DNA from 4 places in the Kineococcus gypseus genome. Region 1 is predicted to be linked to each of the others. Evidence: riboswitches for the same ligand, from Rfam matches in the RefSeq annotation. Region 1 holds a riboswitch; each other region holds the start of a gene.

Region 1 (7,361 bases):
CTCGCGGCGCTGCTGGTCGCGGGCGAGGAGCCGTCCGCGCTGGCCGAGCGCGCCGGGCGCAGCGCCGCGCTGCTGGCCGCGCGCGCCGCCGAGCGCGCCGAGCTGGACGCGCTGGCCGCCGAGGTGGGCGCGGCGGGCGTGGAGGAGCTGCTGGCCGAGGTGGGCGCGCGCACCGACGCGGACCTGCGCACCGACGCCGAGCAGCTCGCCGTGGCCGACGACGAGGCGCACGCGGCGTGGGCCGAGGCCCAGCAGGGCGTGGGCCGCGCCGGCACGGAGCTGGAGCGCCTGAGCAGCGGCGCCGACGCCAACGTGCTGGCCGCGCGGCGCGCGGAGGCGCTGGCCGAGCTGCAGGCGGACACCGAGCGCTACGTGCAGGTGGACCTGCAGCGCACCGTGCTGCGCCGGCAGCTGGAGGAGTTCTCCACCGCGCGCGCCAACCCGCTGCTGGAGGAGGCCGGGCAGGTGCTCTCCGTGCTGACCGGGGGGCGCTGGACGGCGCTGAGCGCCCTGGACGACGGCGGCAGCCGCCGGCTGGCGGTGCGCCGCGGCGACGGGGAGGTGCTCGAGGGCGCCGACGGGCTCTCCGAGGGCACCGCGGACCAGGTCTTCCTGGCGCTGCGCCTGGCCGCGATCGCCGCCGAGCACCGCGGCCGGGTGCGCGCCGGCGCCGGCCCGCTGCCGGTGGTGCTCGACGACGTGCTCATGACGTTCGACGAGGGCCGCACCGGCGCGGCGCTGTCGGCGCTGGCGCAGCTCTCGCGCGAGGTGCAGGTGGTGCTGCTGACGCACCACGCCGACGTCGCCGAGCGCGCCGAGCGCCTGGCCGGCGAGGGGCACCCGGTGACGGTGTCGCGGCTGCCCGCGCCCGCGGCGGCGCAGGACCTCGCCGCGGCGGCGCGGGCGGCGGCGGCCGCCCCGGCGCGCCCCGCGCGCGGGGCGGGGGCGCTGGGGGCCGACCCGCAGCTGGTGCGGGCGTGGGCGCGCGCGCAGGGCCGGCGCGTCGCCGACCGCGGCCGGGTCAGCGAGCAGCTCGTGCTGGACTACCTGGCCGCCCACGACCTCGAGCTGGACCTCGGCCTGGGCTGAGGGACCGGGGCGCGCAGGACGGCGCGCGACAGCGGGGTGCGCCGGGCGGGGCGCCTCAGGCCAGCGCGGCGGGCAGCTGCTCCAGCTGCAGCAGCATCCACGGGCTGAACGGCGACGGGTCGGCGGCCACCTCGGCGCGCAGCTCGTCCAGGTGCACCCAGCGCCAGGCGCCGACCTCGTCGGGGTTGGGCGCCAGCTCAGCGCTCAGGGTGGCGGTGAAGACCGGGCACACCTCGTTCTCGACGGTGCCGTCGGCCATGCGGGCGCGGTAGCGGAACGTGGGCAGCACCGGCGCCACGGCGCCGACCGCGGTGCCCAGCTCGTCGCCGGCGCGCCGGTGCACGGCCTCGACCGGCTCCTCCCCCGGGCCGGGGTGCCCGCAGAAGGAGTTCGTCCACACCCCCGGCCAGGTGCGCTTGGTGTCGGCGCGGCGCGTCAGCAGCGTGCGGCCGGTCCCGTCGAGCACCCAGCACGAGAACGCCAGGTGCAGGGGCGTGGCGGTGTGGTGCACCTGGGACTTCGGCGCCGTGCCGCACGGCACGCCGTCCTCGGTGAGCAGGACGACGAGCTCGGGGGTCCCGGGGTCGGCGGGGGCGAGGGCGGCGCTGGCGGCGGTCACCGCTGCACCGTACGTGGACGCCGCCGCGCGCGCACGGACGCGGGTGGGCGCGGCGCACGCCCACCCGCTCAGACCAGCGAGCCCGCCCGGCCGCCGGCCGCGGCGACGGCCTCGTCGAGCTCGGCGCCCAGCGACAGCTCCTCGCCGTCGGCCAGGCGCTGCTCCAGCTCGCGCACCCGCGGCACGACGAGCTCGCCGAAGGCCTCGACCTCCTCCTTCACGTGCAGGAAGCCCAGCAGCAGCAGGTCCACGCCCACCAGCGAGTACGCCAGCACCCGGCGGGCCACCTCGTCGGGGGTGCCCACCAGGCCGGTGCGGAACCCGTCGTTGTACTGCACGAGGTCGCGGAACTCGCTGTCCGCCCACATGCCCTTGCGGTCCTTCGTGGCGTTGCCCGCCTCCTGCACGGCGGCGCCGAAGCCCTCGACCTTGGCGACGTCGGCCTTGGCGACGATCTCCTCCAGGACCGCCTCGGCCTCCTCGCGGCTCTCGCGCACGACGGCGAAGCCGTTGAGCCCGAAGCGCACCGAGCGCCCGGCGGCGGCGGCGAGGGCGCTGACCTCGCGCACCTGCTCGGCGGCGCCGGCGATCGGCTTGCCGTTCATGAAGTACCAGTCGCTCACGCGGGCGGCCATCCCCTGCGCGGCGGTGGAGTTGCCGCCCTGGAACAGCTCCGGCTGCAGCGTCGGCTGCGGGCGGAAGGTGATGTCGCGGGCGGAGAAGAAGTCGCCGTCCTGGGAGTAGCCGTCCTGCGACCACACCCCGCGCAGGTAGCTGATGAACTCCTCGGACTGGCGGTAGCGCTCGTCGTGCTCGTGCCAGGTCACGCCGAGCTGGGTGGCCTCGTCCTTGAACCAGCCGGAGACGACGTTCAGCGCCAGGCGGTTGCCGGTCAGCTCCTGGGCGGTGGCGGCGAACTTCGCCAGCACGCCGGGGTGCCAGAAGAACGGGTGCACCGCGGCGATCACCTTCAGCCGCTCGGTGGCCAGCAGCAGCGCCAGCGAGAACGAGGTGGACTCGTGCTGGGCGTCGGCGCCGTAGGAGGCCAGGTAGCGCACCTGGGTGAGGGCGTAGTCGAAGCCGGCGCGCTCGGCCGCGCGCGCCACCTCGACGTTGTAGGCGGGGTCGTGGCTCGTGCGCTGCTCGATCGTGGAGACGACGAGGCCGCCGGAGACGTTGGGGACCCAGTAGGCGAACTTCACGGGCATGCGGTGGCTCTCCTCCATCGGTCCTGGCGGTAGCACCGGCGCGCGGGCGCGGTTGCTGCGGCGTCGTGGAGCCAGGTCTCTCGGCCGCTCTGGATGGTCGCCGCGAGCCTAACCCGCTGCCGGCGGCGGGCGCCACGAGGGCGGCGGGGGCAGCGGCGGCGTCCGGGCAGGGCCCCTCAGCCCCAGCCGGTCAGCGCCCGCACGCCCGCCGTCGAGGCCGCCGCCAGGAGCACCACCACCAGGAACGGCGCGCGCAGCGCCAGCGCGAGCGCGGCGACGCCCACGCCCACCAGGCGCGCGTCGGCCACGAGGCGGTCGCCGTCGGAGGCGGCCTGCACGACGACGAGGGCGGCCAGCAGCGCGGTGGGCAGCAGCGCCGATCCGCGGCGCACGCGGGGGTGCTCCAGCCACCGCGGCGGCACGAGGTGCCCGGCCAGCTTCAGGGCGTAGGCCAGCGCCGCGGCGGCCAGCACGGCCGTCCAGGTGCTCACCGCTGCCCCGCCGCCCGAGCCCCGCGCGAGCCGCGCCTCCCGCGCAGGCCGGCCAGCAGGGCGACCGCCGCCGCGGCGACCACGGGCAGGCCCACCGGCACCACGGGCACCAGGGCGGCGGCGACGAGCGCGGCCACCACCGCCACCGCGACCGGCTCGCGCCGGCGCAGGCGCGGCCACAGCAGCGCCAGGAACGCGGCCGCGGCCGCGGAGTCCAGGCCGTAGCGGCGCGGGTCGCCCAGCGCGTCGCCGAGCAGCGCGCCGGCCAGGGTGGTGAGGTTCCAGCCGGCGAACACCGTCGCGCCGGTGACCCAGAACCCCGCGCGGCGGGCGGCGTCGGTGCCCTGGGCGGCGCCCACGGCGGTGGACTCGTCGATCGTCCAGTGCGCCGCGAGCAGCCGCCGGGCGCCGCGCACGCGCAGGAAGGTGCCCACCTGCACCCCGTACAGGGCGTTGCGGACCCCCAGCAGGGTGCTGGCGGCCACCGCCGAGGCCGCGCTGCCGCCGCCGCCGAGGACGCCGACGAGCGCGAACTGCGAGCCGCCGCTGAACAGCAGCAGCGAGGTGGCGCAGGCCTGCAGCACGCTCAGGCCGTTGGCCACGGCCAGCGCGCCGAGGCTGACGCCGTACACGGCGGTGGCCGCGCCCACCGCCAGCCCTTGCCGCCGGGCGGTGCGCACCGCGGCGGCGGTGGGCGCGTCCGCGGGCCCGGGTCCGGGAGCGGGTCCGGGCTCGCGCTCGGGCTCGGGCGCGCTCACGACGGCGGCAGCGACCAGGCCAGCGCCGCGCAGGCGGCGGCGAGCACCAGCAGCACCGCGGTGTCCAGCGCGCGCGAGCGCACCGCCAGCGCCCCGGCCGCCCGCACCGGCAGCACCAGGCGCAGCACGGCGGCCACCGCCAGGTCGGCGCCGAGCACGAGCCCGCCGGTCACCGGACCGGCCAGCACCGTGAGCACCAGCGCCAGCAGCGCGCCGGCCGCGACGGCGCCCAGGACCGCCGCGCCCGCGGGCGGCACGCGCTCGGGGGTGCTGGGCGGTCGACGTGACACGCCCGGCACGGTACCGACGCGCACCGCCCGCTGGGCGGGCACGCGCCGGTGCGCGCCCCCGCGCGCTCCCCGCACCCGCTGCCCCGGCCGCGGCGTCAGTGCGCGAAGTGGCGCGCGCCGGTGAAGTACATCGTCACGCCGGCCTCGCGGACGGCGGCGACGACCTCCTCGTCGCGCACGGACCCGCCCGGCTGCACGATCGCGCGCACCCCGGCGTCCAGCAGGATCCGCGCGCCGTCGGCGAACGGGAAGAACGCGTCGGAGGCGGCCACGGCGCCGCGGGCGCGCTCGGCGCCGGCGCGCTCGACGGCCAGGCGGCAGGAGTCCACCCGGTTGACCTGGCCCATGCCCACGCCGACGGAGGCGCCGCCGCGGGCCAGCAGGATCGCGTTGGAGCGCACCGAGCGCACCGCGCGCCAGGCGAACTCCAGGTCGGCCAGGGTCTCGGCGTCGGCGGGCTCGCCGGCCGCCAGGGTCCAGCCGGCCGGGGAGTCGCCGTCGGCGTCGACGCGGTCGAGGTCCTGCACGAGCACCCCGCCGGAGACCGGGCGCCACTCGGCGCTGCCGCGCGCGTAGCCCTCGGGCAGCTGCAGCAGGCGCACGTTCTTCTTGCGCTGCAGCACCTCCAGGGCCTCCGGCTCGAAACCGGGGGCGACGACGACCTCGGTGAAGACGTCGGCGACCTGCGCGGCCATCGCGGCGGTGACGACGCGGTTGGCGGCGATGACGCCGCCGTAGGCGGAGACGGGGTCGCACGCGTGCGCCTTGGCGTGGGCGTCGGCGACGTCGGTGCCGGTGGCGATGCCGCAGGGGTTGGCGTGCTTGATGACGGCCACGGCCGGGGCGGTGAAGTCGTGCGCGGCGCGCAGGGCGGCGTCGGCGTCGACGTAGTTGTTGTACGACATGGCCTTGCCGTGCAGCTGCACCGCCTGCGCGATGCCCGGCGCGGAGGCCGGGTCGGCGTAGACGGCGGCGCGCTGGTGCGGGTTCTCGCCGTAGCGCAGCACCGCGGTGCGCTCCAGGGCGACCCCGGCCACGGCGGGCCAGCCCTCGTCGCCGGCGTCCAGGGCCTGCTCGGCGAACCAGCCGGCGACGGCGGTGTCGTAGGAGGCGGTGTGCGCGAACGCCTCGGCGGCCAGGCGCCGGCGCTGGGCCTGCGTGAAGCCGCCGGCGCGCAGCGCCTCGAGGACGTCGCCGTAGCGGGCGGGGTCGGTGACGACGGCGACGCTGGGGTGGTTCTTCGCCGCGGCGCGCACCATCGAGGGGCCGCCGATGTCGATCTGCTCGACCACCTCGTCGAAGCCGGCGCCGGAGGCGACGGTCTCGCGGAACGGGTAGAGGTTGACCACCACGAGGTCGAAGGGCTCCACGCCCAGCTCCTCGAGCTGGCGCACGTGCTCGGGCAGGCGGCGGTCGGCGAGGATGCCCGCGTGCACGCGCGGGTGCAGGGTCTTCACCCGCCCGTCGAGGCACTCGGGGAAGCCGGTGAGCTCCTCCACGGGCGTGACCGGCACGCCGGCCGCGGCGATGCGCGAGGCGGTGGAGCCGGTGGAGACCACGGCCACGCCGGCGGCGTGCAGGCCCGCGGCCAGCTCCTCCAGGCCGGACTTGTCGTAGACGCTCACCAGGGCGCGCCTGACGGGCTGGCGCGGCTCGGTCTGCTCGGCGGTCTGCTCGGCGGTGGGGTTCTCGGCCATCGGCTCGCGGGGTCCTCTCGGGGCGGGCGGGTCAGCGGGGGGCGGGCAGCTCGCCACGGGCGAGGCGGGCCACGACGTCGACGAGCAGGCGGCGCTCGACGTCCTTGATGCGCTCGTGCAGGGACTCCTCGTCGTCGCCGTCGAGGACGCGCACGGCCGCCTGGTCCAGGATCGGGCCGGTGTCCACGCCGGCGTCGACGAGGTGCACGGTGCAGCCGGTGACGCGCACGCCGTGGGCCAGGGCGTCGCGCACGCCGTGCGCGCCGGGGAACGAGGGCAGCAGCGCGGGGTGGGTGTTGACCAGGCGGCCGCCGAAGGCGTCCAGCAGCGGGGCGCCGACGATGCGCATGAACCCCGCCAGCACCACCAGGTCCGGCTCGTGGGCGGCCACGGCGGCGGCCAGGGCCGCGTCCCAGGCGGCGCGGTCGGGGTGCTCGGCGGGCGGGACGGCGAAGGTGGCCGCGCCGGCGGCGCGGGCGCGCTCCAGGGCGCGCGCGCCGGGCTTGTCGGAGCCGACGGCCACCACGGTGAACGCCTCCTCGCGCGCGTCGAGCAGCGCCTGCAGGGTGGAGCCGGACCCGGAGGCGAGGACGACGACGCGCGCTGGCACGTGCACCGACGATAGTGGCCGCGGCGCCCGCCCCGGACGCGCGGGCCAGGATGGCCCGGTGAGCACCGACCCCTTCGTGGCCGCCGCCGACCTCGCCGCCGAGCTGGACGCCGCGCGCGGCGCCATCGCCGCCGCGCCGGGCGCCGCGGGCCTCGTGCTGCTGGACGTGCGCTGGCGCCTGGGCGACGCGACCGGCCGCGAGCGGCACCGCGCCGGGCACCTGCCCGGCGCGGTGTTCGTGGACCTCGACGCGGAGCTGTCCGCGCCGCCCTCGCCCGCCGCCGGCCGGCACCCGCTGCCCGCGCCGGCGGACCTGCAGCGCGCCGCGCGCCGCTGGGGCGTGCGCGCGGGCTCCCGCGCCGTGGCGTACGACGACGCCGGCGGGGCGGCGGCCGCGCGCGCCTGGTGGGTGCTGCGCTGGGCGGGCTTCGAGGACGTGCGGCTGCTGGACGGCGGGCTGGCCGCCTGGCGGGCGGCGGGCCTGCCGCTGGAGGCCGGGGACGTGGTGCCCGCCCCGGGCGACGTGGTGCTGGGCCCGGGCGGCGCGCTGCCGGTGGTGGACGCCGAGGGGGCCGCGGCGCTGCCGGGGCGCGGGGTGC
Region 2 (7,361 bases), on a different contig from region 1:
GCCTCGGGGGCGAGGGCGGGGTGGCAGCAGGTGAACACCAGCCGCAGCCGGTCGTCCGGCACCGCGGCGTCGGGCCGGTCCGGGTCGGCCGGGTCGGCCAGGTCGGCCGGGTCGTGCGGATCGGCGGTCGCCGGCTCCACGAGCAGCGGGAGCTTGCGCCGGAGGGTCACCTCGCGGCGCAACCGGTCCAGCGCGTGGTTGCGCGCCGCCGTGGTCAGCCACGCGCCGGGCCGTCGCGGGACGCCGTCGCGGGTCCAGGCCCGCAGCGCACTGACGTACGCCTCCTGGGCGCACTCCTCCGCGAGGTCCAGGTCGCCCGCGACGCGCACCGTGGCGGACAGCACGAAGGCCCACTCGCAGCGGTGGGCCCGCGCCAGCGCGGCAGCGACCGCGTCCGCCTGCGCGGCGGACGCGGTCGGCCGGTCGTCGGGGGCGATCAGAACGGGCTCGTCGTCGGGTCGACGACCGGGCGGACCTCGACGCCGCCGCCGGGGGCCGGGCACAGCCCGGCGATCTCGACGGCGTGGTCGAGGTCGCGCGCCTCGACGAGGTAGAAGCCGCCGAGGGCCTCCTTGGTCTCGACGAACGGGCCGTCCGTCACGGTGCCAGAACCCTTGATCGTGGTGGCGGTCGTGGTGGGCGCGAGCGCCGCCCCGCCCTCGATGGACCCGCCGAGCTCGAGCACCTGCTTGGTGAACGCGTCGTGCGCGTCGAGCACCGCGCCCCACGCCTCGGGCGACGCGTCCGCGTAGAAGGCCGGGTCTTCGTAGATGAGGATCGCGTACTTGGCCATGGGACCGCCTCCTGCACCGGGTCGCGGGCCGGCCTGTCCGGCTCCGTCATCGACGACGACGAACAGCCTGCCGCCGGATCGACAGCCGGGCCCGGACTTCTCCGAGATCCTTCCGCCGCAGCTGCCGCGGCTGCGGACGGACCCGACCCCGGTGACGGGCGGGAGCCGCCCTAGCCCGCGGCCTCGCCGCCGAGCAGGCTGCGCGTCAGCGCCTCGGCGTCGGAGAGCAGCTCGTCCAGCGCGGCGGCGAGGTCGTCGTCGCCGACCTCGCGCCCGTCGGTGGCGGCGAGCAGCACCGCGCGGCGCAGCAGCTCCCTGGTGAACGAGGCGGTGGTGCCCGCCGCCCGCGCGGCCGCGGCGTCCAGGGCCGCCGGCGACAGGGGCAGCTCGCGCGCGTACAGCGCCAGCAGGGCCCGCCGCGACGGCTCGTCGGGCAGCGGGACCTCCACGGCCAGGTCCACCCGCCCGGGCCGCTGCGCCAGGGCGCGCTCCAGGCGGTCGGCGCGGTTCGTGGTGAGCACGAACGCCACGTCCGCGTCGCCGTCGAGGCCGTCCATGGCGTCGAGCAGCTCGAACAGCAGCGGCTGGTCGCCGTGGTGGTGGCTGCGGTCCTCGGCCACGAGGTCGCAGTCCTCCAGCACCACGATCGCCGGCTGCGCGGCGCGCGCCAGGTGCGCGGCGGTGGAGACGTGCTGCAGCGCCAGGCCGGACAGCAGCACGGCCGTGGTGCCCGGCGTGGCCGAGAGCAGGTGGCGCACGGTGTGCGTCTTGCCGGTGCCGGGCGGGCCGTACAGCAGCACGCCGCGCTTGAGGTGCTGGCCGGCCGCCGTCAGCCGCCGCGCCTGCTCGCCCACGCCGACGACGTGGCGCACCACGCGCTCCAGGGCGCCGGCGGGCAGCACGACGTCGCCGGCGGGCACGGAGGGGCGGCGCAAGAACGTGATGCCGCCGGCGGAGGGGTCGTAGGGCGAGCCGGAGAAGGTCAGCACCTGCCCGCGCAGCACGCTGCGCTCCACGGCGGTGCGGCGCACCTCCTCCAGCAGCCGGGCCGCGACCGCCTCGTCGGCCGCCACCACCTCCAGCCCCGCCTCGCGCCCGTACTGGCGCTGCGCCGAGCGCTGCAGGACGGCCACGGGAGCGCCGTCCACGCGCAGCAGCCGCACCCCGAACCCGACGGCGCGGCGGTCGCTGTCCGGGCCCGTCGGCAGGTTGACGTGGTCCACGGCCGCCAGGCCGAACCTGCCGTAGCCGTCGCCCAGGAGGTCGCCGAAGCTGCAGTGGTGGCGCTGGTCGCCGCCGCCGACGCCGACGACGCGCTCGCCGCCGTGCTGCCGCGCGAGGGCGGACAGCGCGACGTCGACGTCGACGTACTGGAACTCGCGGACCTCCTCGCGCACGACCGGCAGGGCGCGGGCCGGTCCCCCGAGGTGCTCGGAGACGACGTCGGCGAGGGTGGGGCCGGTGGCGCCGGTCACCAGCCGGGCGTCGTGCACCACCTGCTCCAGGAAGGAGCGGAAGGTCTCCACGAAGCGCGCCTGGTCGTGCGCGAGGGCGTCGGGCGCGTGGGCACCGGGCGCGAGGGGTTCGTCCACCGCACGATCGTGGCCGCGGGGGGCGCCGGCGCTCAACCGGTTTCGGCGATCCGCCGGCGCCCCGGGGCGCTCAGCCGAAGAGGCGCTCGCCCGCCAGGCGGGCGCCCTCACCGAGGGCGGCGAGCTTGGCGGTGGCGATCTGCGGGTGGATGCGCCCGCCGAGGCCGCAGTCGGTGGAGGCGACGACGTTCTCGGCGCCGACGACGGAGGCGAACCGCTCGATGCGGTCGGCGACGAGCTCGGGGTGCTCCACGACGTTCGTGGCGTGGCTGACCACTCCCGGCACGATCTTCTTGCCCTCCGGCAGCTGCACGTCGCGCCACACCTTCCACTCGTGCTCGTGGCGCACGTTGGCCGCCTCGAACGAGTACGAACCCGCCTCGATCTCGAGCATGAGGTCGACGATGTGGCGGAACTCCACGTCGGTGGTGTGCGGGCCGTGCCAGCTGCCCCAGCACAGGTGGAAGCGCACCTGCTCCGGCGGCAGCCCGCGCAGGGCGTGGTTGAGGGCCTCGACGCGCACCTTCGTGAAGGCGCGGTAGTCCTCGACGCTGGGCTCGGGGTTGATCTGGTCCCAGTTCTCCGCGATGGAGGGGTCGTCGACCTGCAGCACGAGCCCGGCGTCGACCACCGCGCGGTACTCCTCGCGCAGCACCTCCGCCCACGCCCAGATGTGCTCCTCCTCGGTGGCGTAGTACCGGTTGGAGATGCGCGCGCCGCTGCCGGGCGAGAGGGAGGTGATGAAGCCCTGGCTGCGCTCGAGCCCGGCGGCCTCGAGGCCGGCGACGAGGTTGGCGACGTCGGAGGCGATGGCGTCCTGCCCGACGTAGCGCAGCGGGCCGGTGGTGGCCGGGAACGCCGTGGCAGTCTTGCCGGTGGAGATGCCCGAGGCGGGGTCGGTGTAGGCGTCGTGGAACAGCTGCCAGTCGCGGCGGTCCGGGAAGCTGGTCAAGCGCACCTTCCCGGGCTCGGAGCGCACGACGGGCTGGTTGAAGAGGTCCTCGCCGGTGACCTCCAGGCCGGCGACGCGCTGGAAGGAGTACGACCACCAGGCGCCGTAGTCCACGGCGCTGGTCATGGCCTTGCCGTACTCGCCGTCGCCGACGAGGGTGATGCCGAGGTCGTGCTGGCGCTGCACGAGGTCGACGACGGCCGCGGTGAGCAGCGCCTCGAACTCGGGGGTGCGCTCCAGGGTGAGGCCGTTCTCGCCGAGGCGGCGGGCCTCGTTCGCGGCGATCAGCTCGGGGGTGCGCGGCAGGCTGCCGGCGTGGCTGACCTCGATGCGGCGGGCGGTGCGGGACACGGGTGCTCCGTTCGTGGGGGTGGTCGTCGGCGGCGCGGGGCCGCGGTCGTCGGGGCGCGGGGGCGCCCGGGTCAGCGGTGCGGGTCAGCGGGGCGGGCCCGCGGTGCGGGTCAGCGGCGCAGGGCGCGGTCGAGGTCCTCGAGGAGGTCCTCGGGGTCCTCCAGGCCCACCGACAGGCGCAGCACGGCGTCGGACAGGCCGATCGCGGCGCGGCCCTGCTCGCCCAGGCGGCGGTGCGTGGTGGTGGCCGGGTGGGTGGCGAGCGACTTCGCGTCGCCGAGGTTGTTGGAGATGTCCACCACGCGCAGGGCGTCGAGCACCTCGAAGGCGCGCTCCTTGCCGCGGCCGGCGGGCGCGTCCAGCTCGAACGTCACGACGGTGCCGCCCAGCTCCATCTGGCGCTTGGCCAGGTCGAACTGGGGGTGCGAGGCCAGCAGCGGGTAGCGCACCCAGCGCACCCCGGGGCTCGCCTCCAGGTGCTCGGCCAGCCGCAGCGCCGTGGCCGCGGAGTGGCGCACCCGCAGGCCCAGCGTCTCCAGGCCCTTGGCCAGGGTCCAGGCGTTGAACGGGCTCAGCGTCGGGCCGGTGTGCCGGGTGAGCTCGCGGAACCTGCCGTCGATGAACTCGGTGGTGCCCAGGACGGCACCGCCCATGACGCGGCCCTGCCCGTCGACGTGCTTGGTGGCCGAGTAGACGACGACGTCGGCGCCGAACTGCAGGGGCCGCTGGCCCACCGGGCTGGCGAAGGCGTTGTCCACCACCACGGCCGCGCCGGCCGCGTGCGCCAGCTGCGTGACGGCCTCGATGTCCACGAGCGTCTGCATGGGGTTCGCGGGGGTCTCGAAGAACACCGCCTGCGCGGGGGTGGACAGCGCGCGCTCCCACTGGCCGAGGTCCTCGCCGTCGACGAACTCCGTGGTCACGCCCCAGCGGGGCAGGATCTCGTCGAGGACCACGTAGCAGGAGCCGAACAGGCTGCGGGCGGCCACGACGCGGTCGCCCGCGCCGAGCAGGGCGCCCAGCGCGTAGAACACCGCCGACATGCCGCTGGCCAGCCCGTAGCAGGCCTCGGCGCCCTCGAGCAGGCGCATCCGCTCGGTGAACACCGACACGGTGGGGTTGCCGTAGCGGGAGTAGACGTAGCGGTCGACCTCGCCGGTGAACGCGGCCTCGGCGTCGGCGGCGGAGTCGTAGACGTACCCGGAGGTCAGGTACATCGCCTCGGCCGTCTCCTGGAACCCCGAGCGGGCCAGGCCGCCGCGCACGGCGGTGGTGTCCGGTCGCCACGCCCGGGGCTCGTCGCCCCCGCTCACGACTGCCTCCAGGGCAGGCCCTGCGCGCGCCAGCCGGCGCCGCCGCGGTGGCCGTCGCCGTCCAGGTCGCCCTCGAACCCGTCGAGGACGTTGTAGCTGGGGGTGATGCCGGCGGCGGTGGCCGCGGTGGCCGCGGCCACCGAGCGCTTGCCCGATCGGCACAGGAACACCACCGGGCCCCGGTGCCCGGGACCCACGCCCGCGCGCTCCAGCTCGGCGAGGAACCGCGCACCCGGGGCGTCGTCCTCCACCGGCAGCCAGGAGGCGAACACCGGCCGCTTGCCCAGCGCGGTGGTGTCGGGCACGCCGACGAAGGTCCACTCGGCCTCGGTGCGCACGTCCACCAGGACGGCGTCGGGGTCCTCGCGCAGCAGCTGGTACGCCTCATCGGGGACGAGGTCGCCGGCGTAGGTCACACGTGCCTCCCATCGGTCCCGGCGTGAGCACCCTCCCTCGCGGGGGGTTGCTGCGGCGTCGTCGAGCCAGGTCTCTCGGCCGCTCTGGATGGTCGTTCCAGCGTAGGGCATCGCCGGAGCCGGGGAGGCCGGCGTTGCCACGCGGGCGGTGCGCGTGGCACGCTCGGAGCAGGTCATGAGCGCCAGCGCGAAGCCCCGGCTCGCTGGCCGGCAACCCTCCTGCGCGGCGGGGTGCCCCGGGTGACGACCTGGCCGGCGCCGAGGTGGCGTCGGCAAGCGCGGACCTCGCCGGGCGCCCCCGGTCCCCGGCAGGTCCCTCCCCGACGGAGGCCCCGTGACGACCACGACCCTGCCCGCCCCCCGCCGCTGCGCCGGCCCGTCCGCGGCGCCGCTGCTGCCCGTGGTGGGCGCGGGCACCCTCGTCCCGCTGGCCACCGGCGGCGAGGTCGCCCACGCCAACCTCGACATCGCCGCCAGCGCCCCGGCCCTGAGCGCGGTGGCCGAGCGCGTCGCGCAGGTGCTGCCGCACTACGCCAGCGTCCACCGCGGCGCCGGGTACCTCTCGCGGGTCTGCACGGCCCTGTTCGAGCAGGCCCGCGAGCAGGTCGGGCGCTTCGTGGGAGCCCGCCCGGACGACGCGGTGGTCTTCACGCGCAGCACCACCGACGCCCTGGACCTGCTCTCGCGGGCCGTGCCGGCCGGCGGGCGCGTGCTGGTGGCCGACGTGGAGCACCACGCGAACCTGCTGCCCTGGCAGCGCTCGGCGCGCACGACGGTCGTGCCCGGCGGCGCCGACCTCGACGCGACGGTCGAGGCGCTGGAGGCGGAGCTGGCCACCGGCCGCTACGCGCTGCTGGCCGTCACCGGCGCCTCCAACGTGACCGGCGAGGTGCTGCCGCTGCGGCGCCTGGTGCGCGCCGCGCGCGCGGGCGGGGCGCGCACCGCCGTGGACGGCGCCCAGCTCGTCCCGCACCGCCGGGTGGACCTGGCCGCCGACGGCGTGGACTACCTCGCCCTGTCCGGGCACAAGCTGTACGCCCCCTTCGGCGCCGGCGCGCTCGTGGGCCGGCGCGACTGGCTGGACGCGAGCGAGCCGTACCTGGCCGGTGGCGGCGCGACGCTGCACGTCGGCGTGGACGCGGTGCGCTGGGCCGAGGGCCCCGAGCGGCACGAGGCCGGCTCCCCCAACGTGCTCGGCGCGGTCGCCCTGGCGCGGGCGTGCGAGGAGATCGCCGCGCTGCCCGCCGGGGCGCTGGAGGCGCACGAGGCGCTGCTGCGCGAGCGGCTCGTCACGGGCCTGCTCGCCCTGCCGGGCGTGCGGGTGGTGCGCCCGCACGCCGCCGACGCCGTCGGCGTCGTCACCTTCACCCTGCCCGGGCACCCCTCCTCCGCGGTGGCCGCGTACCTGTCCGCCGAGCACGGCGTCGGCGTGCGCGACGGGCGCTTCTGCGCGCACCGCTTCGCGGACTCCCTGGGGCTCGGTGACGGCGCGCTGCGCGCCAGCACCGGCGTGGGCACGGGCACCGACGACGTCGACCGGCTCCTGCACGCGCTGGAGCGCTTCCTCACCGAGGGCCCGCGGCTGCGCTACGCGGTCGTCGACGGCGCCTGGGGCCCGGTGCCGGACCCGCGCCCGGACCCCGCGGCGTTCCTGCGCGCCGGGACCCCCGGGACCGCCGGCGGGGTGCCCGCGTGAGCGCGGCCGTGCAGGAGGCGCCCGCCGCGCACCTGTCCGTGCTCGACCTGGCGCCGGAGTCCACCGGGGAGCCGGCCGGCAGCGCTGTGGCGCACAGCCTGGACCTGGCCCGCGCCGCCGAGCGGTGGGGGTACCGCGGGTTCTGGCTGGCCGAGCACCACCTGTCCCCGGGCGTGTCCTCCGCGGCCCCCGCGGTGCTGGCCGCCCTGGTGGCGGCGAGCACCCGGCGCCTGCGGGTGGGCTCCGCG
Region 3 (7,361 bases), on a different contig from region 1:
CACGCGGTCGATCTCGGCGCGCAGGAACTCCTCGTACTCGCGCTGGCCCAGGCGCCCGGCGGTGCGGGCGGCGCGCGCCGAGCGGATCTCGGCGGTCTGCGGGAAGGAGCCGATGGTCGTCGTGGGCAGCAGCGGCAGGTCCAGCGCCTGCTCCTGCGCGGCACGGCGCACGGCGTAGTCGCCGCGGTGCAGGGCCTGCGGCCCCAGCCGCGCGAGCCGCTCGCGCACGTCCGGGCGCACCACGCCGGGGGCGGCCAGCCGGTCGGCGCGCGCGGCGGAGCTGGCGGCGACGGCGGCGGCACCGGCGCCGGGCCGGCGCAGCGCCTCGCCGAGCAGGACGACCTCGGCGACCTTCTGGTCGGCGAACGCCAGCCAGCCGCGCAGCCGCTCCGGCAGGTGCGTCTCCTCCTCCACGTCGTGCGGCACGTGCAGCAGCGAGGTGGAGGTGCCGGCCACGACGGTGCCGGCCACGGCGCGCAGCTCCTGCAGGCGCTGCAGGGCGGGTGCGAGGTCGGCGCGCCAGACGTTGTGCCCGTCGACGACGCCGCCGACGAGGGTCTTGCCCTCCAGCCCGGGCACCGGCCCGGCCGGCGCGCCGCCGCGCACGAGGTCCACGGCCAGCCCCTCGACGGCGCTGGCGGCCAGCGGTGCCAGGAGGGCGCCCAGATCGCCGTAGGGCGCGGCCACGAGCAGCTTCGGGCGCACCGGGGCGGCGGCCAGCGCCGCGTACGCGGAGGCCACCAGCCGCGGCAGGTCCTCGACGCCGGCGGTGGCCGAGTCGCTGACCAGGGCGGGCTCGTCCAGCTGCACCCAGGCGGCGCCGGCGGCGGCGTGCGCGGCCAGCAGCTCGGCGTACGCGGGCAGCAGGTCGTCCAGGCGCTGGATGGGCGCGAAGCCCTCCGGGCTGCCGTCGGCGGCCTTGGACAGCAGCAGGAACGTCACCGGCCCGACGAGGACGGGGCGGGTGAGGAACCCGTCGGCCAGGTGCTCGGAGAACTCGCGCACCGAGCGGTCGTCGGCGAAGCGGAACTGCGTGCCCGGCCCGATCTCGGGGACGAGGTAGTGGTAGTTCGTGTCGAACCACTTCGTCATCTCCAGCGGGGCGTCCGCGCCGCGGCCGCGGGCGATGGTCGACAGGCCCGCCAGGTCCACGCGCCCGTCGGCGCCGACGACGTCGGCGAAGCGCGGCGGCACCGCGCCGAGGGCGATCGCGGCGTCCAGGACGTGGTCGTAGGCGGAGGACGCCGAGGGGATCGAGGCGTCGTGCGCGCGCAGCCCGAGGTCGTTCAGGCGGCGCACGGTGCTCGCGCGCACCCGGGCCAGGGCGCGCTCGGTGGCGGCCACGTCGGCCTCTCCGGCCCACAGGGCCTCCAGCGCCCTCTTGGTCTCGCGGCGCCGGCCGATGCGCGGGTAGCCGAGGACGGTGCCGGACCAGGCCGGCACCTCGGTGCCGGGCGCGTCCGCGGCGCCCGGGGCTCCGGCGGGGTCGTGCGGGGTCGTGCGGGACGGGGTGCTCATCGTGATCCTCCAGCCGCGAGCGCGGCGTCGTGGGGAACCGCGGGTGCCTGCGGCCGTCCGGCCGAGCTCGGGACCGTCGGGGTCCCGGCGCCGAGGTGAGCTCCCTCGAGCAGGTCCAGCGCCGCGGGCGCCGAGTTGAACGTGTAGAGGTGCAGGCCGGGGGCGCCGGCGCGCAGCAGGTCGCGGGCCAGGGCCCGCCCGAAGCGGGTGCCGGCGCGCCGGCGGGCCGCCTCGCCGTGCTCGGCGGCGGACTCCAGCAGGGCCAGCAGCTCGCGCGGGACCGGCACGCCGGTCAGCTGCTGCAGGCGCAGCAGCCGCGCGGGGTCGGTGGTGGGGACGATGCCGGGCAGCAGCGGCAGCGTGATGCCGGCCGCGCGGACCCGCTCGGTGAAGGCGGCGTACTCCGCGGCGGAGTAGGTCACCTGGGTGATGGCGAACGAGGCGCCGGCGTCCTGCTTGGCGCGCAGCGCCTGCAGGTCCCCGGGGCTGTGCGAGGCGGGGAAGGCGGCCACGGCCACCGTCAGCGGCGCCACCGCCCCGGCGCGCACCCGGTGGCGGCGGTCGGCCACGTGCACCAGCTCCACGAGGTCGCAGGCGCGCGTGACGGCGTCCTCGGGGGCCGGGTCGGGCAGCCGCCCGGCCGGCGGGTCCCCGCGCACGGCGAGGACGTCGCGCACGCCGCGGGCGAAGAACTCCTCCGCCAGCTCCACGACCTGCCGGCGGGTGGCGCCCACCGAGGTCAGGTGGGCCATCGCCACCGCGCGCGTCTCGCGGCGCAGGTGCGCCAGCAGCTCGCACCCGGCGGCGCGGGTGGTGCCGCCTGCGCCGTGCGTGACGGAGAAGAAGTCCGGCCCGGCGCCGGCCAGCTGCGCCACGGCGCCGTGCAGCGCGTCGCGCGCGGCCTCCGAGCGCGGCGGGAACAGCTCGAAGCTGAGGGTCGGGCGGCCGGCACCGCCGGCCACGAGCGCGGCGACGCTCACCGACCTCAGCGCTCCCCGCCCTGCGGGGGCAGCGCGGCCACCACCGGGTGGTCCGCCTCGATCAGGCCCGTCTTGGCCGCACCACCGGGCGAGCCGACCGCGTCGAAGAACTGCACGTTCGCCGCGGTGAACGCCGACCACTGCTCGGGCACGTCGTCCTCGTAGTAGATGGCCTCCACCGGGCACACCGGCTCGCACGCGCCGCAGTCGACGCACTCATCGGGGTGGATGTACAGCGAGCGCTTGCCCTCGTAGATGCAGTCGACCGGGCACTCCTCGATGCACGCCTTGTCCTTGACGTCCACGCAGGGCTGGGCGATCACGTAGGTCACGGCGCGGGGGTCCTCTCCGGCTCGACGGCGCCGACGAGGCCGGCGGCGCCGGTGCGCTGGGCGGGCACCGGGCGGGCGCGGCGGTGCCGGCGCAGCGCGTGGGCCAGGGCCACGGCCCCCGCCAGCAGCACCACGGCGTAGACGGCCCAGCGCACGGCGTCCGGGGCGCCCACCGCGTCGCTGCGCAGCAGGGTGCGCGAGTTCGTCAGGACGATGACGGCGCCGACGGCGGTGCCCAGGACCTGCGGCGGCGCGTAGCGCACCAGCCAGGCGGCGACGGGGGCGGCGATCAGGCCGCCGGCCAGCAGGGCGCCCACCCAGGCCCAGGCGATGCCCTGCGAGCCCAGGCCGACGAGGAACCCGGCGCTGGCGGCCACCGCGACGAGGAACTCGCTGGTGTCCACCGAGCCGACGACCTTGCGCGGCTCCAGCCGGCCCGAGGCCAGCAGCGCCGGGGTGCCCACCGGCCCCCAGCCGCCGCCGCCGGTGGCGTCCACGAAACCGGCGAAGAGCCCCAGCGGCGCGAGGAACCGGCGGCGCAGCGGCTTGCGCAGCGAGCGCTCGTCGAAGCGGGAGACGGCCGAGCGCAGCAGGACGTAGACGCCCAGCACCAGCAGCAGGGCGCTGATGACCGGCGCGGCGGCCTCGGAGGGCAGCGAGGAGAGCACGGTGGCGCCGGCGAAGGCGCCGGCGGCGCCGGGCAGGCCCACGCGCAGCACCACGCGCCAGTCCACGTTGCCGAAGCGCCAGTGGGCCGTCCCGGAGGCGAGGGTGGTGCCGATCTCGGCCAGGTGCACCGTGGCCGAGGCGGCCGCCGGGTTGGCGCCGATCGCCAGCAGCAGCGTGGTGGAGGTGACGCCGTAGGCCATGCCGAGCGAGCCGTCGACCAGCTGGGCGAGCAGCCCGACGACGGCGAGGAGGGCGATCTTCTGCACGAGGGGTCCACTTCGCTTCCCGGGGACCCGCAGGTCCGCGCTTGCCGGGCGCACGTCCGCGACCGGCCAGGTCCTCACCCGGAGCACCCCGCCGCGAGAGGAGGGTTGCCGACCAGCGAGCCGGGGCTTGACGCTGGTACTCGTGACCGCTCCCGACGGTAGGGGCACCCCGGACGCAGGTCAACAGGTTCGGCGCAGGTCGCCCCTGGGCGCCGCTGGGCGCCGCAGCGCGCCGGCGCGGCCGGCGTGTTGGAGCTGGCCCCGGCGTGCTCTACCGTGGACCCGTGGTCCAGCTCCCCGCCGTGCGCCTGGTCTCGCGCCGGTACGTCGACCTCATGCGGTTGCAGAGCACCTACGCCTGCCGCCGCGGTCGCGCGCTGCACCCCACCGCCTGAGGTTCCTCCTCACGAGGAGCCCGCTCCCCCGTGAGGTCCGATGACACCCGACGCCAGCACCACCTCCACCGAGCAGGGCCCGGCGGGCCCGCGCACCGCGGCGCGCCGGCCGCGCCCCGCGCGCGCCGGCGGCGAGGGCCAGTGGCGCGTGGACGGCACGACGCCGCTGAACCACAACGAGGAGTTCAAGGCGGCCGACGGCGGCCTGAACGTGCGCGAGCGCATCGAGCAGGTGTACGCGCACGGCGGCTTCGCCTCCATCGACCCGGACGACCTCAACGGCCGCTTCCGCTGGTGGGGGCTGTACACGCAGCGCCGCCCGGGCATCGACGGCGGGCGCACCGCCCAGCTGAGCGCGCAGGAGCTCTCCGACGAGTTCTTCATGCTGCGCGTGCGCATCGACGGCGGGTCCCTGACCACCGAGCAGCTGCGGGTGGTCGCCGGCGTCTCCGAGGAGTTCGCCCGCGGCAGCGCCGACATCACCGACCGCCAGAACGTGCAGCTGCACTGGGTGCGCGTGGAGGACGTGCCGGAGATCTGGCGGCGGCTGGAGGCCGTGGGCCTGCAGACCACCGAGGCGTGCGGCGACACCCCCCGCGTCGTGCTCGGCAGCCCCGTGGCCGGCATCGCCCGCGACGAGGTGATCGACCCCACGCCCGTGGTCGAGGAGATCGTCGAGCGCTTCATCGGCGACCCGGAGCTGGCCAACCTGCCGCGCAAGTTCAAGACCGCGGTGACCGGGCACCCCAGCCAGGACGTCGTCCACGAGATCAACGACGTCTCCCTCGTCGGCGTGGTGCACCCCGAGCTGGGCCCGGGCTACGACGTCTGGGTCGGCGGCGGGCTGTCCACCAGCGCCCACCTGGCACAGCGGCTCGGCGCGTTCGCCACCCCGGCCGACGCCGCCGAGGTGTGGCTGGGCGTGGTGAGCATCTTCCGCGACTACGGCTACCGGCGGCTGCGCAACAAGGCGCGGCTGAAGTACCTCGTGGCCGACTGGGGGGCCGAGCGCTTCCGCGAGGTGCTCGAGCGCGAGTACCTGGGCCGGGCGCTGCCGGACGGGCCGCCGCCGCCGGCGCCGCGCGGTCGCGGCGACCACGTCGGCGTGCACGAGCAGAAGGACGGGCGCCTGTACGTGGGCCTGTCGCCCACGGTGGGCCGCGTCAGCGGCGCGGTGCTGCGCGAGCTGGCCGACGCGGTCGAGGCCGCCGGCTCGCGCCGGGTGCGCCTGACCCCGCACCAGAAGGTCGTCGTCCTGGACGTCGACCCGGCCCGGGTGGACGCGCTCGTCGCGCGCGCCGAGGAGCTGGGCCTGACCGCCACGCCCTCGCCGTTCCGGCGCACCACGATCGCCTGCACCGGCATCGAGTTCTGCAAGCTGGCCATCGTCGAGACGAAGGCCACCTCCGCGCGCGCGATCGACGAGCTGGAGCGGCGCCTGGCCGGGGTGGAGATCGACACCCCGATCACGCTGCACGTCAACGGCTGCCCGAACTCGTGCGCGCGCATCCAGACCGCCGACATCGGCCTGAAGGGTCAGCTCGTGCAGGACGAGCACGGCGAGCAGGTGCCCGGTTTCCAGGTCCACCTCGGCGGCGGCCTGGCCTCCGCCGACCGCGCCGAGCCCGGCCTGGGCCGCACCGTGCGCGGGCTGAAGGTGACCGCCACCGGCCTGGCCGACTACGTCGAGCGCGTCGTGCGGCGCTACCTCGACACCCGCGAGCCGCGCGAGACCTTCGCGGCGTGGGCCCACCGCAGCGACGAGGAGGCTCTGCGATGAGCGAGAGCACGACGACCGCGACGACGACCGCGACGACGACCGCGACGACGACCGCGCTGCCGACCGCGACGACGACCGCGCTGCCGACCGCGCTGCCGGCCGCGCAGGGCGCGGCGGCGCCCCCGGGCCGCGTGCGCTCGGCCGAGCAGCTGCGCGCGCTCGCCGAGGAGGGCGCCGCGCGCCTGGCCGGCGCCGGCGCCGAGGAGGTCGCCGCCTGGGCGGCCGCGACCTTCCCCGGCACGCTGGCGGTGGCGTGCAGCATGGCCGACGCGGTCCTGCCGCACCTGGTCTCGCGCCACGCCCCGGGCGTGGACGTGCTGTTCCTGGACACCGGCTACCACTTCGCGGAGACGCGCGGCACGCGCGACGAGGTGGAGTTCTCCCTGCCCGTGCGCGTGGTGGACGTGCTGCCGCGGCGCACGGTCGCCGAGCAGGACGCCGAGCTGGGCCCGCGCCTGCACGAGCGCGACCCCGCGCAGTGCTGCCGGCTGCGCAAGGTCGAGCCCCTCGCCGGCGCGCTGGCCGGCTACGAGGCGTGGGTGACCGGCGTGCGCCGCGAGGAGGCGCCCACGCGGGCGCGCACCCCGCTGGTGCAGTTCGACGAGCGGCACGGTCTGGTGAAGCTGAACCCGCTGGCGGCGTGGACGTTCGACGAGCTGGTGGGGTACGCCACCGAGCACGCCGTCCCCGTGAACCCGCTGTTGACGAGCGGTTACCCCTCCATCGGGTGCAAGCCGTGCACCCGGGCGGTGGCCCCGGGCGAGGACCCGCGCTCGGGCCGCTGGGCGGGCACCGCCAAGACCGAGTGCGGGATCCACCTGTGAGCACCGCGGCGACGACCGCGCTGCCAGCCGCGCGTGCGGTCGCGCCGGCGGCCGACCCGCTGCGCGTGGACGACCTGCGCGCCCTGGAGGCCGAGGCGGTCCACGTCATCCGCGAGGTGGCGGCCGAGTTCGAGCGGCCCGTGCTGCTGTTCTCCGCGGGCAAGGACTCCATCGTGCTGCTGCGCCTGGCGGAGAAGGCGTTCCGCCCCTCCCCCGTGCCGTTCCCCGTGATGCACGTGGACACCGGGCACAACTTCCCCGAGGTGATCGACTTCCGCGACCGGCGCCTGGCGCGCGGCGGGCACCGCCTGGTCGTCGCCTCGGTGCAGCAGGCCATCGACACCGGCCGGGTGCGCGAGCAGGGCGGTCCGGGGGCCTCGCGCAACCGCCTGCAGACGCGCACCCTGCTCGACGCCCTGGCCGAGGGCGGTTTCGACGCCGCGTTCGGCGGGGCGCGCCGCGACGAGGAGCGCGCCCGCGCCAAGGAGCGCGTCTTCAGCGTGCGCGACCAGTTCGGCCAGTGGGAGCCGCGTGCTCAGCGCCCCGAGCCGTGGTCGCTGTACAACGGGCGCATCCACCGGGGCGAGCAGGTGCGGG
Region 4 (7,361 bases), on a different contig from region 1:
TGCACCTGGACCTGCGCGGGCGGCGGGTGCTCGTCGCCGGGGGCGGCCCGCTCGCCGCGGCCTCGGCCCGCGAGCTGGCCGGCGCGGGCGCGGACGTCCTCGTCGTCGCGGCGGCGTTGTGCGAGGAGCTGCGCGAGCAGCACGCGCGCGGGCGGGTGCGCTGGCGCGCGGGCACCGCGGCGGAGGCCGACCTCGTCGGCGCCTGGCTCGTGCACGCCGCCACCGGCGACGCGCGCGAGGACGCCGCGGTGGCCGCCCTGGCCGAGCGGCACCGGCTGTGGTGCGTGCACCCGGGCGACCCGGCGACCGGTTCCGCCGCCGCGCCGGCCGTGGTGCGCCGCGACGACGTGGTCCTCTCCGTCGGCGCCGGGGCGGACACCGGCCGCACCCGGGCGCTGGCCGCCGCGCTGGGCCACCACGTGGACTCCGGGGGTGCCCCGCTGCGCCGGCACCGCCGCGGGCGCGGGCGCGTCGTGCTCGTCGGCGGCGGCCCCGGCGAGCCGGAGCTGCTGACCCTGCGCGGGCGCCGGCGCCTGGCCGAGGCCGACGTGGTCGTCGTGGACCGCCTGGCCCCCACCGGGGTGCTCGCCGAGCTCGACCCGGACGTGCAGGTCGTCGACGTCGGCAAGGCCGCCGGGAACCACCCGGTGCCGCAGGAGGAGATCAACCGCGTCCTCGTCGACGCGGCCCTGGCCGGGCGCACCGTGGTGCGCCTGAAGGGCGGGGACCCCTACGTGCTCGGCCGCGGCGGCGAGGAGGTCCTGGCCTGCCGCGAGGCCGGCGTGGAGGTCGAGGTCGTGCCCGGGGTCACCAGCGCCTTCGCGGTGCCCGCCGCCGCCGGCATCCCCGTCACCCACCGCGGCGCCGCGCGCTGCGTCACCGTGCTCTCCGGCCACGAGGACCTCGACGAGGACGACCTGCACGCCCTCGCCTCCCTGGACGGGACCCTCGTGGTGCTCATGGGCGTCACGGCGCTGGAGCGCCTGGCCGCCGCCCTGCTGGCCGCCGGCAAGGACCCGGCCACCCCCGTCGCCGTCGTGCAGGACGGCTGGAGCCCACGCCAGCGCACCACCACCGCCACGCTCGCCGACGTCGCCGACGTCGCGCGCGCGGCCGGGGTGCGCGCACCGGCCGTCGTCGTGGTCGGCGAGGTCGTCGAGGCGCTGCGCGGCCCCGTCGGCTGAGAACCCCGGGCGCACGCGACCCCGGGCGCACGCGGTGGCGGGCGCACGCTCCCGGGCGCGCGACGGCCCCGGGACCGCGGCTCGTCACCGCGGGTCCCGGGGCCGTCGTGCGCGGGCCGCTCCGCGCTCAGCGCTCGCCGGGCTCGGTGCCCACGACGATGGGCGCGCGCACCGCGTTGCCCCACTCCGTCCAGCTGCCGTCGTAGTTGCGCACCTTCTCCAGCCCCAGCAGGTGGGTGAGCACGAACCACGTGTGGCTGGAGCGCTCGCCGATGCGGCAGTACGTCACGGTGTCCGTCTGCGGGGTCAGCCCGGCACCGGTGAAGTAGATCTCCTCCAGGGCCGCGCGGTCCTTGAACGTGCCGTCCTCGTTCGCGGCCTTCGCCCACGGCACGCTGGCCGCGCCGGCGATGTGCCCGCCGCGCAGCGTGCCCTCCTGCGGGTAGTCGGGCATGTGGGTGCGCTCGCCGCTGTACTCCGGCGCGGAGCGCACGTCCACCAGGCCGCCGCGGTGCTCGCGCACGTCCTGCGCGAAGGCGCGCACGCGGCTGTCGTCGCGCTCGACGACGGGGTACTCGGTGCGCTCGCGCTGCGGCGCCTCGGTGGTCAGCTCGCGGCCCTCGGCGGCCCACTTGGCGCGCCCGCCGTCGAGCAGGCGCACGTCCTCGTGGCCGAACAGGGTGAACACCCACAGGGCGTAGGCGGCCCACCAGTTGCTCTTGTCGCCGTAGAGCACGACGGTGTCCTCGCGGCGGATCCCCTTGCGCGAGAGCAGCTCCGCGAACGCGGCGCCGTCGAGGTAGTCGCGGGTGACGGGGTCGTTGAGCTCGGTGTGCCAGTCGACCTTCACGGCGCCGGGGATGTGGCCGGTCTCGTACAGGAGGACGTCCTCGTCGCTCTCGACGACGACCAGGCCCTCGCGGCCGAGGTTCTCGGCGAGCCATCCGGTGCTGACGAGCTTCTCGGGGTGCGCGTACTCGGCGAACTTCGCCTCGGTGGTCGCGTCGGTGGACGTGGACATGCGTGGCCCTCCAGGGCGTGTGCGGGGTTCTGCGGGCTGGTCGGGGTCGTGCGCTGCGCTGCGTTGCGCGCGGTTGCGCGGTGGTGGTGCGCGGGCCGGGGTGACCGGCCGGGCGGGCGGTGGCGGGGCGCTCCCCGGGTCCGCGGGGGGCGCCCCGCGTCGGGGGACGGGGCGGGTGCCGGCGCGCGGCGTCAGCGACAGGCGGCCGAACCGCAGCGGCACAGGTCGACGTGCCGGCGCGAGTGCAGCTCGGTGGTGCGGTCGTGCGTCATGCCGTGCCCTCCATCGGTCCTGGCGGAAGCACCCACGCCCTCTGCAGGGGGGTTGCTGCGGCGTCGTCGAGCCAGGTCTCTCGGCCGCTCTCGATGGTCGTCGGCATACCGTGCCCGCTGCCCCGGCACCGTGTCAACCGCCGCACGGTGCGCCGCACGGGGCGCCGCACCGGCCACCCGCGGCCCCGCCGCGGGAAGTTCGACGGGGCACCGTGTTAAGGCTGGGTAACACCTGGGCGGCCCGGTGCCGCGACGGCGCGGAGCACCACTGAGCGTGACATATGGTCGGCGACGGCTGCCCGACACCGTCGTCCGGAGACCCCTCCGGCGGCCGGGCGCCGTCCGCTGAGACCAGGAGCACCTGCGTTGAGAAGAACCCTCTGCGCCGTCGTGGGCGCCGCGCTCGTCGCGGCCACGCCCGCCGTCGCCTCTGCAGCACCCGCCGCCCCCGCGGCCCCCGCCCCCGCCGCCGCGAGCGCCTTCGGCGGCGCCGCCGCGCCGGGCCCGCAGGGCGCCGGGCGCAGCCACGACCTGCCCAACCCGCTGGCCGACAAGCAGCGCGCGCTGCGCCAGGCCGGGCTGGAGAAGGTGCTGCGCGGCCAGGCCGCCCCCAGCGGGGACGGGAAGGTCGTCGAGGTCGCCAAGGGCCAGTACGTCGAGCTCGCCCGCGAGGACACCGACCAGATCTTCACCGTGCTCGGCGAGTTCGCCGACCTGCCGCACAACAGCATCCCCGCGCCGGACCGGTCCGTGGACGACACGACCATCTGGACGAAGGACTTCTCCCGGCCGTACTACGAGGACCTGCTCTTCTCGCAGGCCGAGGGCGACGTGTCGATGGCGAACTTCTACGACGAGGTCTCCTCCGGCCGCTACACCGTCGAGGGCGCGGTCACCGACTGGGTGCGCCTGCCCGGCACCGGCAAGTCGTACGGCGACAACGCGCTGGGCGACCGCGCGGCGTGGGGGTTCGTCAACGACTCCCTCAACGGCTGGTACGCGCAGCAGCTGGCCGCCGGCAAGTCGGTCGCGCAGATCGACCAGGAGCTCTCCCGCTTCGACCAGTGGGACCGCTACGACTTCGACGGCGACGGCGACTTCGACGAGCCGGACGGCTACATCGACCACTTCCAGGCCGTGCACTCCGGCGAGGGCGAGGAGGTCGGCGGCGGCGCCCTGGGCCAGGCCGCGATCTGGTCGCACCGCTGGTACAACCAGACCACCCGCGTGGGCACCGGCGGCCCGGCCGTCGGCGGCACCACCAACGCGCTCGGCGGCACCCGCATCGGGCAGTCGAAGTACTGGGTGGGCGACTACACCGTCGAGCCGGAGAACGGCGGCGTCGGCGTGTTCTCGCACGAGTTCGGCCACGACCTGGGCCTGCCCGACCTGTACGACACCTCCGGCAACTCCGGCGGCGCGGAGAACTCCACCGCGTTCTGGTCGCTGATGTCGTCCGGCTCGTACGGCAACAGCGGGCGCCCCGAGGACGGCATCGGCACCGAGCCGATGCACATGGGCGCCTGGGAGAAGCTGCAGCTGGGCTGGCTGGACTACGAGACCGTCAAGCCGGGCGCGAAGGTGAGCACCAAGCTCGGCCCGGCCGAGGCGACCACCAAGCAGGCGCAGGCCCTCGTCGTGCAGCTGCCCGACAAGGAGGTCACCACCACGATCGGCACCCCCTTCGAGGGCGGCGACTTCTGGTACTCCGGCGCCGGGGACGACCTGGACAACACCATGCTCACGCCGCTGCCCGCAGGAGCGAGCACGCTGAGCGCGAAGGTGAAGTACCAGATCGAGCAGGACTGGGACTACGCCTACGTCGTCTACTCCACCGACGGCGGCAAGACCTTCACCCCCGTGGCCACCAACCGCTCCGTCACCACCGACCCCAACGGCCAGAACTTCGGCCAGGGCATCACCGGCAGCACCGGGGGGCAGTGGGTGGACCTGAGCGCCTCCCTGGCGGGCGTGCCCGCCGGCGCGCTGGTCGGCTTCCGCTACTGGACCGACGGCGCGGCCACCGAGCCGGGCCTGCAGGTCGACGCGGTCTCCCTGGGCGGCACGCCGGTGACGAGCTGGACGCTGGACGGCTTCACCGTCAGCACCGGCACCACCACGGAGTCGTTCTTCAACGCCTACCTGGCCGAGTACCGCCAGTACCGCGGCTTCGACGCCAGCCTGGCCACCGGGCCGTACAACTTCGGCGACCCGGCGCACCCGGACCACGCCGAGCGCTACGCCTACCAGGACGGTCTGCTCGTCACGTACTGGAACACCCAGTACGGCGACAACAACGTCGGCGCCCACCCCGGCGGCGGCCTGGTCCTGCCCGTCGACGCCCACCCCGGGCTGCTGTACGAACCCACCGACGACGAGGGCACCAACCGCACCAACGGCGAGAGCTGGCGCCCGCGGGTGCAGTCCCACGACTCCACCTTCGGGCTGGAGGCCACGGACCGCTTCACCCTGCACGACCCGGACACCGGCAAGGCGGGCACCTACGGCGGCCTGCCCGCGGTGGCGACCTTCGACGACACCAAGGACTGGTACGTCGCGGCCGGTGAGCAGCCCGACGCCGACGGCTGGTCCGGCGTGGACGTGCCCAAGACGGGCACGAGGATCACCGTCGTGAGCACCAGCGCCCGCGACTCGTTCATGCAGGTGCGCGTCAACGGCTGACCCCGGCCCGCGCGAGGTGCAGCGGAGGCCCACCGGCGCACGCCGGTGGGCCTCCGTCGTCCCCGGGCGGCGCCGTCCCGGAGCGGCGCCGTCCCGGAGCAGCACCGCCTCCGTGCCAGACTGCGGGCGTGCTCCACGGGTGGCAGGCGGTCGCGGCGGCCGGGGCGGGCTCGTGAGCGACCCGCGCGCCCTGCGCTCGGCGGCGGGCCCCTTCGTGCGGCCGCTGCGCGCCCTCGTGCGCGCCCTGGCCAGCGGGCCGGCGACGCTGCCGGAGCTGGTGGCCGCCAGCGCCCTGACGCGCCGGCGCGTGGAGGCGCTGCTGCGGGAGGTGGCCGACGACCTCGTCGAGGACGGCGGCCGGTACGCGCTGCGCCCCGAGCGCGCCGCCGAGTACGCCGCGGTCTTCGAGGTGGGCACCGCCGAGGACCCCGCCGGCTTCTGGGACCGCGCCCTGGGCGTGGACGGCGCGCTCGTGGCGACGATGGCCGAGCTGATCGCGCAGCGCCCCGCGCCCGACCGCGACCTCGACCACGTCGGGGCCACGCCCGCCACGGCCGCGCGCCGCGGCCGCTGGCTGGCCGACCGCTACGACCTGGCCGCGATGCGGCTGCTGTGCGTGGGCGACCACGACCTGACCTCCCTGGCCGCGGCCGCCACCGACCCCGCGGTGCAGGTCGTCGTCGTCGACCTCGACGAGCGCGTCCTGGAGTTCATCGACACCACCGCCCGCCGCCGCGGCTGGTCGGTGCGCTGCCTGTGGGGCGACTTCCGCCTGGGGCTGCCGGCCTCGGCGCGCGAGTGGGCGGACGTGGTCTTCACCGACCCGCCCTACACCCCCGAGGGCGTCGAGACGTTCCTGCTAGCCGGGCTGCAGGGCCTGCGCGACGCCGAGCGCGGCCGCCTGGTCGTCGCGTACGGCTACGGCGAGCACCAGCCGGCGCTGGGGCTGAAGGTGCAGCAGGCCGTGCAGGGGCTGCACCTGGTGCACGAGGCGGTGCTGCCCGACTTCAACGCCTACGACGGCGCCCAGGCCATCGGCTCGCACGGCGACCTGTACGTGCTGCAGCCCACCGCCCGCACCCGGCGCGCCGCGCCCACCGCGGCCGAGCGCCAGCAGGTGCGCATCTACACCCACGGCAGGCAGTCCCTCGAGGGCGGCGCGCAGGCGCTCGAGGAGGCCGCCGTGGCCGGGGCGCTGGCGCTGCTGGACGGCGCGGGCGGCAACGCCCCGCTGATCGCCGTCACGGCGCAGCCCCTGGAGGACGCGGCCCCCGGCCAGCACGTGCTCCTGCCCACCCTGCTCGCCCAGGGCGTGCCGGCGCAGCTGGCCGGCCGCCGGGCGCGCGCCCTGGTCGACCTCACCGACGCCCCGGAGCCGTGGGTGCTGCGCACCCTGCTGGCGCTGAACGCCGAGGCGGCCGCGCTGCTGCTGCCGCCCGGCGCGCAGGCGTCCCTCGCGCAGTGGCGCGAGCTGCTGAGGGGCAAGTACGAGCTGAGCGCGCACGCGCTGCCGGGCACCGCGCTCACCGCGCTGCTGGCCCGCGCGCGCCCGGGCGGCGGCCCTGCCGCCCGCGTCCTGGCCAGGGCGCACGGCAGGCTGGGCAACGTCGCGCGCGAGGCGCTGGTCGCCGCCGCCCGCGAGCGGGGGCGGGTGCTGACGAAGAACGCCGCGCGCGACCTGCTCGCCGAGCACGTGCGCCCGGAGCTGCTCAGCGCCTCGCTGGTGGAGCTGCCCCGGCACCAGGTCGCCGAGGTGCTGCGGGGCCTGGCGGCGTGCGCGGCGGCGTGGACGGAGACGCCGGCGGAGGCGCCGGGGGGCGGGGACGCGCAGCCGTAGCGGCGCGCCGGCGCAGCAGCAGCAGGGCCACCGCGGCGGCCAGCGCGGCCGCGGTGGCGGGCAGCGACCCGGTCAGCACCGCCCACTGCGCCCCGGCGCGCGTGCCCACCCAGCCGACGAGGGGGGCGCCGAGCACGGCGCCGCCCTGCAGCAGCGCCAGGTACAGCGCGACCACGCGGCCGCGCACCGCCGGGTCGCTGCGCGTCTGCACCGTGGCGTTGGCCGTGGTGAAGAACGTCAGCGACGCCACGCCCATGGGCACCAGGACGAGCAGGTACAGCTCGTAGGTGGGCACCAGCGCCGACAGGCTCGCCAGCGCGCCGAACGCGGCGGCGGCGCCGACGAGCACCCGGTGCCGCGGGCCC

Evidence for each region. A riboswitch is a leader RNA that binds a small molecule or an ion and turns the genes downstream of it on or off. The one in region 1 is predicted to bind S-adenosylmethionine.
Region 2: linked by a shared signal. The riboswitch ahead of ACRYMN_RS06285 (aminotransferase class V-fold PLP-dependent enzyme) and the one ahead of sfnG (dimethylsulfone monooxygenase SfnG) in region 1 are both predicted to bind S-adenosylmethionine.
Region 3: linked by a shared signal. The riboswitch ahead of ACRYMN_RS03970 (sulfite exporter TauE/SafE family protein) and the one ahead of sfnG (dimethylsulfone monooxygenase SfnG) in region 1 are both predicted to bind S-adenosylmethionine.
Region 4: linked by a shared signal. The riboswitch ahead of ACRYMN_RS03940 (sulfurtransferase) and the one ahead of sfnG (dimethylsulfone monooxygenase SfnG) in region 1 are both predicted to bind S-adenosylmethionine.

What each region holds. Positions count from the first base shown of each region.
Region 1 is NZ_JBJLRD010000001.1:108,293-115,653, reverse strand. Features, by position in the region: gene ACRYMN_RS00535 (AAA family ATPase) at 1-1,089, shown strand, start outside; gene idi (isopentenyl-diphosphate Delta-isomerase) at 1,145-1,708, opposite strand; gene sfnG (dimethylsulfone monooxygenase SfnG) at 1,777-2,934, opposite strand; SAM riboswitch class I at 2,928-3,016, opposite strand; gene ACRYMN_RS00520 (AzlD domain-containing protein) at 3,093-3,407, opposite strand; gene ACRYMN_RS00515 (AzlC family ABC transporter permease) at 3,404-4,165, opposite strand; gene ACRYMN_RS00510 (DUF3017 domain-containing protein) at 4,162-4,455, opposite strand; gene purH (bifunctional phosphoribosylaminoimidazolecarboxamide formyltransferase/IMP cyclohydrolase) at 4,551-6,152, opposite strand; gene purN (phosphoribosylglycinamide formyltransferase) at 6,184-6,762, opposite strand; gene ACRYMN_RS00495 (sulfurtransferase) at 6,821-7,361, shown strand, end outside.
Region 2 is NZ_JBJLRD010000011.1:70,789-78,149, reverse strand. Features, by position in the region: gene ACRYMN_RS06315 (RNA polymerase sigma factor) at 1-344, opposite strand, end outside; gene ACRYMN_RS06310 (YciI family protein) at 437-793, opposite strand; gene ACRYMN_RS06305 (AAA family ATPase) at 964-2,385, opposite strand; gene ACRYMN_RS06300 (cobalamin-independent methionine synthase II family protein) at 2,456-3,688, opposite strand; gene ACRYMN_RS06295 (O-succinylhomoserine sulfhydrylase) at 3,799-5,001, opposite strand; gene ACRYMN_RS06290 (rhodanese-like domain-containing protein) at 4,998-5,417, opposite strand; SAM riboswitch class I at 5,424-5,512, opposite strand; SAM riboswitch class IV at 5,589-5,702, shown strand; gene ACRYMN_RS06285 (aminotransferase class V-fold PLP-dependent enzyme) at 5,752-7,113, shown strand; gene ACRYMN_RS06280 (LLM class flavin-dependent oxidoreductase) at 7,110-7,361, shown strand, end outside.
Region 3 is NZ_JBJLRD010000007.1:58,061-65,421, reverse strand. Features, by position in the region: gene metE (5-methyltetrahydropteroyltriglutamate--homocysteine S-methyltransferase) at 1-1,518, opposite strand, end outside; gene ACRYMN_RS03980 (methylenetetrahydrofolate reductase) at 1,515-2,498, opposite strand; gene fdxA (ferredoxin) at 2,504-2,830, opposite strand; gene ACRYMN_RS03970 (sulfite exporter TauE/SafE family protein) at 2,827-3,765, opposite strand; SAM riboswitch class IV at 3,798-3,913, opposite strand; gene ACRYMN_RS03965 (nitrite/sulfite reductase) at 4,201-5,940, shown strand; gene ACRYMN_RS03960 (phosphoadenylyl-sulfate reductase) at 5,937-6,764, shown strand; gene cysD (sulfate adenylyltransferase subunit CysD) at 6,785-7,361, shown strand, end outside.
Region 4 is NZ_JBJLRD010000007.1:48,635-55,995, reverse strand. Features, by position in the region: gene cobA (uroporphyrinogen-III C-methyltransferase) at 1-1,184, shown strand, start outside; gene ACRYMN_RS03940 (sulfurtransferase) at 1,312-2,205, opposite strand; SAM riboswitch class I at 2,485-2,577, opposite strand; gene ACRYMN_RS03935 (immune inhibitor A domain-containing protein) at 2,844-5,159, shown strand; partial or broken gene ACRYMN_RS03930 (bis-aminopropyl spermidine synthase family protein) at 5,641-6,180, shown strand; gene ACRYMN_RS03925 (MFS transporter) at 6,869-7,361, opposite strand, start outside.